4 regions of the Buttiauxella sp. BIGb0471 genome follow, and region 2 is predicted to be linked to each of the others. Evidence: predicted binding sites of a transcription regulator. Region 2 holds the regulator's gene; each other region holds the start of a gene.
What was found. The regulator PurR, encoded in region 2, represses purine synthesis genes. The targets are predictions, from matches to a motif close to CANGCAAACGTTTGCNTG.

Region 1 (2,211 bases), on a different contig from region 2:
AGTGAGAGTGTGTTGCTGAGGATAACCCCAACAAATAACACGCAAACAAACGTCGGTAATTCAAAGCTCGTGCCTTGAATAAGCTGGGCCGCAAACTTACCCACGGTAAGGCAGATAGCAATCATCGCAATGGTTTCAATCATCACCATGGAGGTGATCATGCGCCCGACAGCCGGTTTTTCAAAAGCGGTGGGATCAATGCTATCTTCAGGTGTGCCATTTGGCGTGGATGAGTGTTTGACCAGATAACGCGCCACCGGCCCGCCAATCAAACCGCCCAACACTAAACCAAACGTTGCGCAAGCCATCGCAACTTCAGTGGCGTTCTGGAAGCCATAGCGCTCGGTAAACAGTTTACTCCAGGCCGCTCCCGTACCATGCCCGCCTGATAACGTAATAGAACCTGCCAGTAATCCCATTAATGGATCAAGACCCAACAAGCTCGCCATACCGATACCGATGGCGTTTTGCATCACCAACAAACCAACAACCACAACCAGGAAAATACCGACAACTTTGCCGCCCGCACGCAGGCTGGAAAGATTAGCGTTAAGGCCGATGGTGGCAAAGAAGGCGAGCATCAAAGGGTCTTTGAGGCTCATATCAAATTCAAATTCCCAGCCGACGCTCTTTTTGAGCACCAACAAGGCCAGAGCGATTAAGAGTCCACCCGCCACCGGTTCAGGGATAGTGTATTTTTTTAACAGCGGAATGGTATGGACCATTTTACGGCCCAGTAACAGCACGAGAGTTGCGGCAACAAGCGTAGAAAGTGTGTCGAGATAAAACATAGAAGTGCTCCTGTTTGCGCATATTTCTCACAGACGCTTTTAATTATCCTTCACTGGAATTTCAGGGTTTAGAAAAGTCAGCAGCTGGATTTTAACCAAAAAACAGCTGAAAGTTATATAAAAAGCTCGTTATATACACTTTTTATCTTATGAAACTTCGGTAGCAAACGTTTGCTTTTACCATTCAGTCCGCTAAAATCACCGTTTTTTCTCCTGGGGATAATTTCCGATGTCTGTTAATGCTGTTGAGTCAGACGATGCGCAACCGATTGCCAAGACTCATTCCAGTGAATTGATCTACCGCCTCGAGGATCGCCCGCCTCTTCCACAAACTCTTTTTGCTGCTGGACAGCACTTGTTAGCGATGTTTGTAGCGGTTATCACGCCTGCGATGTTGATTTGCCAGGCGCTGGGACTTCCGGCTGAAGATACCCAACACATTATCAGCATGTCTTTGTTCGCCTCAGGCGTAGCATCGATCATCCAGATTAAAGCCTGGGGCCCGGTTGGTTCTGGGCTTCTGTCTATTCAGGGCACCAGTTTTAACTTTGTTTCACCGTTGATTATGGGCGGCATGGCATTGAAAAATGGCGGTGCCGATGTCCCGACCATGATGGCCGCACTTTTCGGCACGTTGATGCTGGCAAGCTGCACAGAGATGCTGTTGTCGCGCTTTCTGCATCTGGCTCGTCGCATTATTACGCCACTGGTTTCTGGTGTAGTGGTGATGATTATCGGCCTGTCGCTGATTCAGGTTGGCTTGACATCTATTGGCGGTGGCTACGGCGCAATGAGCGACCACACCTTTGGCGCGCCGAAAAATCTGCTGCTGGCAGGTGCCGTGCTGCTGGTCATTATCTTGCTTAACCGCCAGCGAAACCCTTACTTACGTGTGGCGTCTCTTGTTATCGCGATGGCTGTAGGATATGCGTTGGCTTGGGCGATGGGCATGCTGCCGAACGTCGCGCCATCAACCAATACAGACCTGATCATGGTGCCAACCCCGCTCTACTACGGCCTGGGCATTGACTGGAATCTGCTTATCCCGCTGATGCTGGTGTTTATGGTGACGTCCCTGGAAACCATCGGCGATATTACGGCAACGTCTGACGTTTCCGAACAGCCGGTTTCTGGCCCGCTGTATATGAAGCGCCTGAAAGGTGGCGTGCTGGCGAACGGCCTGAATTCCTGCGTTTCCGCCGTGTTCAATACCTTCCCTAACTCTTGCTTCGGCCAGAACAACGGCGTGATTCAGCTTACTGGCGTTGCCAGCCGTTATGTCGGTTTTGTCGTTGCGCTGATGCTGATTGTGCTGGGCCTGTTCCCGGCAGTAAGTGGATTTGTTCAACACATTCCCGAACCAGTTCTGGGCGGCGCAACTATCGTGATGTTCGGCACCATCGCCGCATCCGGCGTGCGT
Region 2 (2,211 bases):
GGTTTTAACCTGATATCGCTTTTCCCTCTTCCACTTTTCTTCCGGATAGGCCAAAATCCCTCGCTAATTTATTGCGTACCATCAATTCTATGCCCTCCTTCCGTTTTATGTCGCAATCCCGGCATACCCGCAACCCAAACGTTGCCTCAGGAGTCAGTGTACGCAAACGTTTAACATATTAGTTATCAGGAGTTTACGATATGGCCTGGAGTGAAATTTAATGGCGACAATCAAGGACGTGGCGAAGCGCGCAAACGTTTCCACTACAACCGTATCACATGTGATTAACAAAACTCGCTTTGTGGCGGAAGAGACTCGCAATGCGGTCTGGGCGGCAATCAAAGAATTGCACTATTCACCCAGTGCCGTCGCACGCAGTCTTAAAGTTAATCACACCAAAACGATTGGTCTGCTTGCCACTTCCAGCGAAGCCCCTTATTTCGCCGAGATCATCGAAGCCGTGGAAAATAGCTGCTTTGAAAAAGGCTATACCCTGATTCTGGGCAATGCGCACAACAACTTTGAAAAACAGCGCGCTTATTTATCAATGATGGCGCAAAAGCGCGTCGATGGTCTGCTGGTGATGTGTTCTGAGTATCCGGAATCACTGCTGACCATGCTCGAAGAATATCGCCATATCCCAATGGTGGTGATGGACTGGGGCGAAGCTCGCGCAGACTTCACCGACTCTGTGGTCGATAACGCGTTCCACGGCGGTTATCTGGCCGGGCGTTATTTGATTGAACGTGGCCACCGTGAAATTGGCGCCATTCCGGGCCAAATGGAACGTAACACCGGCGGCGGTCGTCATGCAGGCTTTATGAAAGCGCTGGAAGAAGCCGGTATCGCCATTCCAGAAAACTGGATTGTTCAGGGCGACTTTGAGCCAGAGTCTGGCTACCGTGCGATGCAGCAGATCCTCGGCCAGTCTCATCGTCCAACGGCAGTATTCTGTGGCGGGGATATTATGGCAATGGGCGCGATTTGTGCCGCTGATGAAATGGGTCTGCGTGTGCCGCAGGATATTTCAATTATTGGCTACGATAACGTGCGTAACGCCCGTTTCTTCTCGCCAGCCCTGACCACCATTCACCAGCCAAAAGATTCGTTGGGTGAAACGGCGTTTAACATGTTGCTGGACAGAATCGTCAACAAACGCGAAGAGTCGCAGTCCATTGAAGTGCATCCGCGCCTGATTGAACGCCGCTCCGTAGCCGACGGCCCGTTCCGCGATTACCGCCGCTAAAATAGCGTAGGTCGTACAGCAGCGTCATCCGACAGTTCTGACGTAAATGGTGGATGACGCCTACGGCTTATCCACCCTACTAACTCTGTGAATCAGCGCTGTCAGGCTCCTGCAACCACTCCTGATTCATCGTCTCACTATCTCCCAGATAATCTAATAACCAGGCTAGCGCGGGTGACGCATCATTTTGCTTCCACGTCAGGCAACACGCGGCATCCGGGAATGGGTTATCCAGCGTCAGCTCGCACCATTTACCAGAATCTACCCACGGTCTGGCGATATGCAATGGCACCATACCGATACACAAACCTGCACTCAGGCAATCGGAACCCGACTCCCAGTCTGGCACCACTACACGCCGCTGGTTATCCAGCAGCCAGGTAATACGTTTTGGTAAGGAACGCGAGGTATCTTCCAGAACCAGCGACGGCCAGGCACGTAAGTCGTCATCACTTAATGTACCGCCTTGTACCGCCAGGGGATGATTTGCAGCCACCACGCAACGCCAGCTCAGTGTCCCCATGTCCCGGAAGGCAAAACGCCCACCGACAGGAATGGCCTGCGTTGCGCCAATCGCAACTTCAACGCGCCCATCCGCCAGCGCGTCCCACACACCGTTAAACACTTCCTGATAAATATGCAGCTCGATATCCGGGAAATGACGGTAGAAATCCAACACCAGCTGGCGCGTGCGCTCCGGTTTTACAATATTATCGACCGCAATCGCCAGGTGTCCGCGCCATCCATTTGCGATCTGCTGGCACTGCTGCCGTGTCGTCATCATTTTTTTGATAACAGAGCGCCCTTCCTTCAAAAAAAAGACGCCTGCGGGGGTTAATTCGACATCACGATGACGGCGTTCAAACAGTGGAACTGCCAACCACTCTTCCAATTGCCGTACCGTATAGCTGATGGCAGACGGAACGCGGTGCAACTCTTGTGCGGCACCGCTGAAACTGCCATTG
Region 3 (2,211 bases), on a different contig from region 2:
GCGGGCCAGCCGGGAATTCAATCCACTGGAATTTGGTTTGCGGATACTCTTTTTCCAGCAGTTGATGGCTTTTTGCCAGCACCATGCTCACAGAACCTTTTTGATATCCGATGCGTAACTGTTCTGGCCCGGTTTCTGCGGCGTGCAGGGTGGCGCTGAGGCTCAGAGCGCCAGTCAGCATCAGCCAGGGCGCGGTTCGTTTTAGCAGATTAAACATGGGCAACTCCTTGCGCCTTAAAAGGGGAGGTGACGATAAATTCCCGGCGGTGCAGTGCCTGCCAGAACGTTTCCAGCGAGCTATCAAGACGCTGTTGTAAGTTATTGCTGAACACCGGTTTGTGCTGGTAATCCGCAATTTGGCTGTCGTCGGCAAATACGCCATGAAGGATTTCCTGAGCTTTCAGGGCGTTAAGCACAGGCTTTAAGGCGTAATCGACCGCCAACATATGTGCCACGGTGCCGCCAGTTGCCAAAGGCAGAACGACTTTTTTATCCAGCGCGCGTTCAGGCAGCAGATCGAGCAAGGTTTTTAGCGCACCGGAAAACGAAGCTTTATAGACAGGAGTTGCGATGATCACCCCATCGGCTTGCTGTAATTGTTCAATTAACGCGAGCAGTGCCGGGCTGTCGAAACGGGCGTACAGCAAATCTTCTGGAGCGAAGTTCTTTAGATGCCAGTGACATACCTCGATATCCAAAGCGCTTAATTTTTCGCGGGCATATTCCAGCAGCGCACTGGAACGAGAGGGGAAGCGCGGGCTTCCAGCCAGGGTTATCACACGCATATTGTTTCCTTATAACTAAATGTTTGCTTTTAGGTAACATTGATAACAATTGAGTGTGATATTCGCGCAGAAGTGTTATTCCACTAAATGATTTATCTGGTTTTCATTTGCCAGAAATCGCATAAAGGACAAAGAGAAGAAAACGTTTGCGTTGATTCGGTGTTTTTTGTTGCAGGTCAATTCCATTCAGGGGCGTTATCGTTAATAATACTGCCCCGGTTTGCATACCGGGAATCCAGGAGAGTTCATGTACTACCCCTTCGTTCGTAAAGCCCTATTCAAGCTCGATCCAGAGCGCGCTCATGAAGTGACATTTCAGCAATTGCGTCGTGTAACAGGTACACCTCTCGAATGGCTGGTGCGGCAAAATGTGCCGTCAAAACCTGTGACGTGCATGGGACTGACGTTTAAGAACCCATTGGGTCTGGCCGCAGGTCTGGACAAAAACGGTGAGTGCATTGATGCGCTGGGTGCCATGGGCTTTGGCTCCATTGAAATTGGCACCGTCACGCCTCGCCCACAGCCTGGAAATGATAAGCCACGCATTTTTCGTCTGGTAGAAGCTGAAGGTTTAATTAACCGCATGGGGTTCAATAACCTCGGGGTTGATAACCTGGTTGAGAATGTCAAAAAATCTCATTTCGATGGGGTCTTGGGCATCAATATCGGCAAAAATAAAGACACTCCAGTTGAGCAAGGCAAAGACGATTATTTGATCTGCATGGATAAAATTTATCCCTATGCGGGTTATATCGCGATCAATATTTCTTCGCCAAATACCCCTGGATTACGTACGCTGCAATACGGCGAAGCCTTAGACGATCTTTTAATTGCGATTAAAAATAAGCAGCAGGAACTTCAGACATTGCACCATAAATATGTGCCGGTCGCCGTGAAGATCGCGCCGGATCTTTCTGAAGAAGAATTGATCCAGGTGGCTGATAGTTTAGTTCGCCATAATATTGATGGGGTAATTGCCACCAATACCACATTGGATCGTAGCCTGGTTCAGGGCATGAAATATTGCGATGAAATGGGTGGATTAAGTGGTCGCCCGGTTCAGTTAAAAAGTACCGAAATTATTCGCCGCCTGTCGCAAGAATTAAATGGTCGCTTGCCGATTATTGGCGTCGGTGGGATTGATTCAGTGATTGCCGCGCGTGAGAAGATGGCGGCTGGCGCTTCACTGGTTCAAATATATTCCGGCTTCATATTTAAAGGCCCACCGCTGATTAAAGAAATCATTTCAGGTCTGTAATCATTTTACTTTCCAGACAACCGGAGCTTTATTTCCTGCTCCGGTTGTTTTATATTCCATCACTGTTGCTAATTTGAACATATTGGTCTTTTATTAATGTGTTCATTTACGAAGCGGCGATAAGGATATTTTTAATCGCGGGAAGAAGAGAGAAGGTAATAATTATGC
Region 4 (2,211 bases), on a different contig from region 2:
GGAGCTTGAGTCAGAGCCCGTTTCGTTAACGAATGGCGCTGCGTCATGCAGGTCTGGGATCAGTGGAGTCTGGAATTTATAGGTACGTGCACGCGCCCACTGGCGGTTACCGGTGATGGTGTTGATTTCACCGTTGTGTGCCAGGTAGCGGAACGGTTGAGCCAGCGGCCAGCGTGGCACGGTGTTGGTGGAGAAACGCTGGTGGAACAGGCAAATTGCTGATTCCAGGCGTAAGTCCGCCAGATCCAGGTAAAAGCGCGGCAAATCTGCCGGCATACACAGACCTTTATAGATATTGACCAGGTTTGAAAGACTACATACGTAGAAGTCTTTGTCCTGAATACGTTTCTCAATGCGACGGCGAGCAATGAACAGGCGACGTTCCATATCACGTGGACGCCAGCCAGCCGGGGCATTAACAAAAATTTGTTCGATGCGAGGCTTTGAGGAGAGGGCGATTTCACCGAGTACGTCTTCATTGGTTGGCACTTCGCGCCAGCCAACAATCGACAGGGTCTCGTTTTGCAACTCTTCTTCAACGATGCGGCGGCTTGCGCTCGCCAGAGCGTCGTCTTTATTTAAGAAAATCATGCCGACGGCATAATTTTTTGCCACACGCCAGCCACGCTCTTCCGCAACGATTCGGAAGAAACGGTCAGGCTTTTGTAACAGCAGGCCACAACCATCACCGGTTTTACCATCGGCGAGGATTGCTCCACGGTGTTGCATTCGGGCCAGTGCGTGAATAGCAGTACGCACTACCTTGTGGCTAGGTTCGCCTTCTATGTGGGCGATCAGGCCGAAACCACAGTTATCCTTCTCAAGGGATTTATCGTACAACATATCAGTGAACCTCCCCAGGCTCTACGTGATTCCCGATACCGATTGCGTCCAGACGCAGCAAGGGCATGGCGACGGGGTTTGCGCATCTACGCTTACCTCGCGTGTCGCCCTCTTTATGTCTAACGCATCCGGTTGCACAAGTATTGAGGACTTGCTTTAGAGGGAATCTTAATTACTGCATAAATATGATGGGCACAGAACCCATCCAGAAAGCTTCCAGCGGATTTCCAAGTTATCGGGAAAGCGCACACAGGTCAAATGGCATTCTTATTTATACGAATATGTGCTAAATGACATTTAACATTATGAAATTAAACATTTTATTATCATTTTTATCGTATTTAAACGGCAGGGGAATCGCTTGGGTTATGTGATCTCTCTCACTGTATGAGAGGCTGCAAAATTCCAGACCATGCTGGCAATGATGTTATTGGCAGGATCTTATGCTAACAACGCGGTTTCGCGTGTTGTATGACACTGTTTTTCACAAGGTGACATATTCTTTAAAAATAGCGGGTCAACATAAGGAAAAGTAATCATCTTTTAGATGCGTAAAATTGCACTAATTGTGAATTTATATTCAATAGATAAAGCTGCGCCGGAGCGATTGATCCAGGTCATCGCTAAATTGGGCAGATAATGGCAGGCTACGTCCCTTTTACAGGGCGGCCCATCAGATTATGCAGTTACAAAAATTAGTCAATATGTTTGGTGGCGATCTTCAGCGTCGGTATGGTCATAAAGTCCATAAACTCACGCTGCACGGCGGTTTTAGCTGCCCAAATCGTGATGGCACAATTGGTCGTGGCGGTTGTACTTTCTGCAATGTTGCGTCATTTGCGGATGAAGCCCAACAAAATCACTCTATCGCCGACCAACTCGAGCGCCAGTCGCAACTCGTCAATCGCGCTCAACACTACCTTGCCTATTTCCAGGCATACACCAGCACATGGGCCGAAGTGCAGGTGCTGCGCTCGATGTATCAACAGGCTGTCAGCCAGGCGAGCATTGTGGGGTTATGCGTCGGGACACGCCCGGATTGCGTACCGGATAGCGTGCTGGATTTGCTCAGTGAATATCATGAAAAAGGCTATGAGGTCTGGTTAGAACTGGGACTGCAAACGGCACATGATAAAACGCTGCATCGTATCAATCGCGGGCATGATTTTGCCTGTTATCAGGAAACCACTCGCCGCGCTCGCGCACGTGGCCTGAAAGTCTGTAGCCATCTGATTGTCGGCCTGCCGGGTGAAGGGCAGGAGCACTGCATGGAGACGCTGGATAAAGTGGTTGAAACCGGCATTGATGGCATCAAGCTCCACCCTCTGCACATAGTGAGTGGCAGCACGATGGCTAAAAGCTGGCAGG

Region 1: M2371_RS20225 (NCS2 family protein) is a predicted target of PurR. The motif match lies at 952-969, and genes of this name have one in related genera.
Region 3: pyrD (quinone-dependent dihydroorotate dehydrogenase) is a predicted target of PurR. The motif match lies at 921-938, and genes of this name have one in related genera.
Region 4: gltB (glutamate synthase large subunit) is a predicted target of PurR. The motif match lies at 875-892, and genes of this name have one in related genera.

What each region holds. Positions count from the first base shown of each region.
Region 1 covers NZ_JANUEU010000008.1:100,749-102,959, forward strand. The annotation lists gene gltS (sodium/glutamate symporter) at 1-791, opposite strand, end outside; gene M2371_RS20225 (NCS2 family protein) at 1,021-2,211, shown strand, end outside.
Region 2 covers NZ_JANUEU010000001.1:952,192-954,402, reverse strand. The annotation lists gene purR (HTH-type transcriptional repressor PurR) at 221-1,246, shown strand; gene punR (DNA-binding transcriptional activator PunR) at 1,326-2,211, opposite strand, start outside.
Region 3 covers NZ_JANUEU010000002.1:383,217-385,427, forward strand. The annotation lists gene M2371_RS08275 (sulfonate ABC transporter substrate-binding protein) at 1-217, opposite strand, end outside; gene ssuE (NADPH-dependent FMN reductase) at 210-785, opposite strand; gene pyrD (quinone-dependent dihydroorotate dehydrogenase) at 1,033-2,043, shown strand; gene zapC (cell division protein ZapC) at 2,208-2,211, shown strand, end outside.
Region 4 covers NZ_JANUEU010000003.1:616,515-618,725, reverse strand. The annotation lists gene gltB (glutamate synthase large subunit) at 1-843, opposite strand, end outside; gene M2371_RS13615 (TIGR01212 family radical SAM protein) at 1,524-2,211, shown strand, end outside.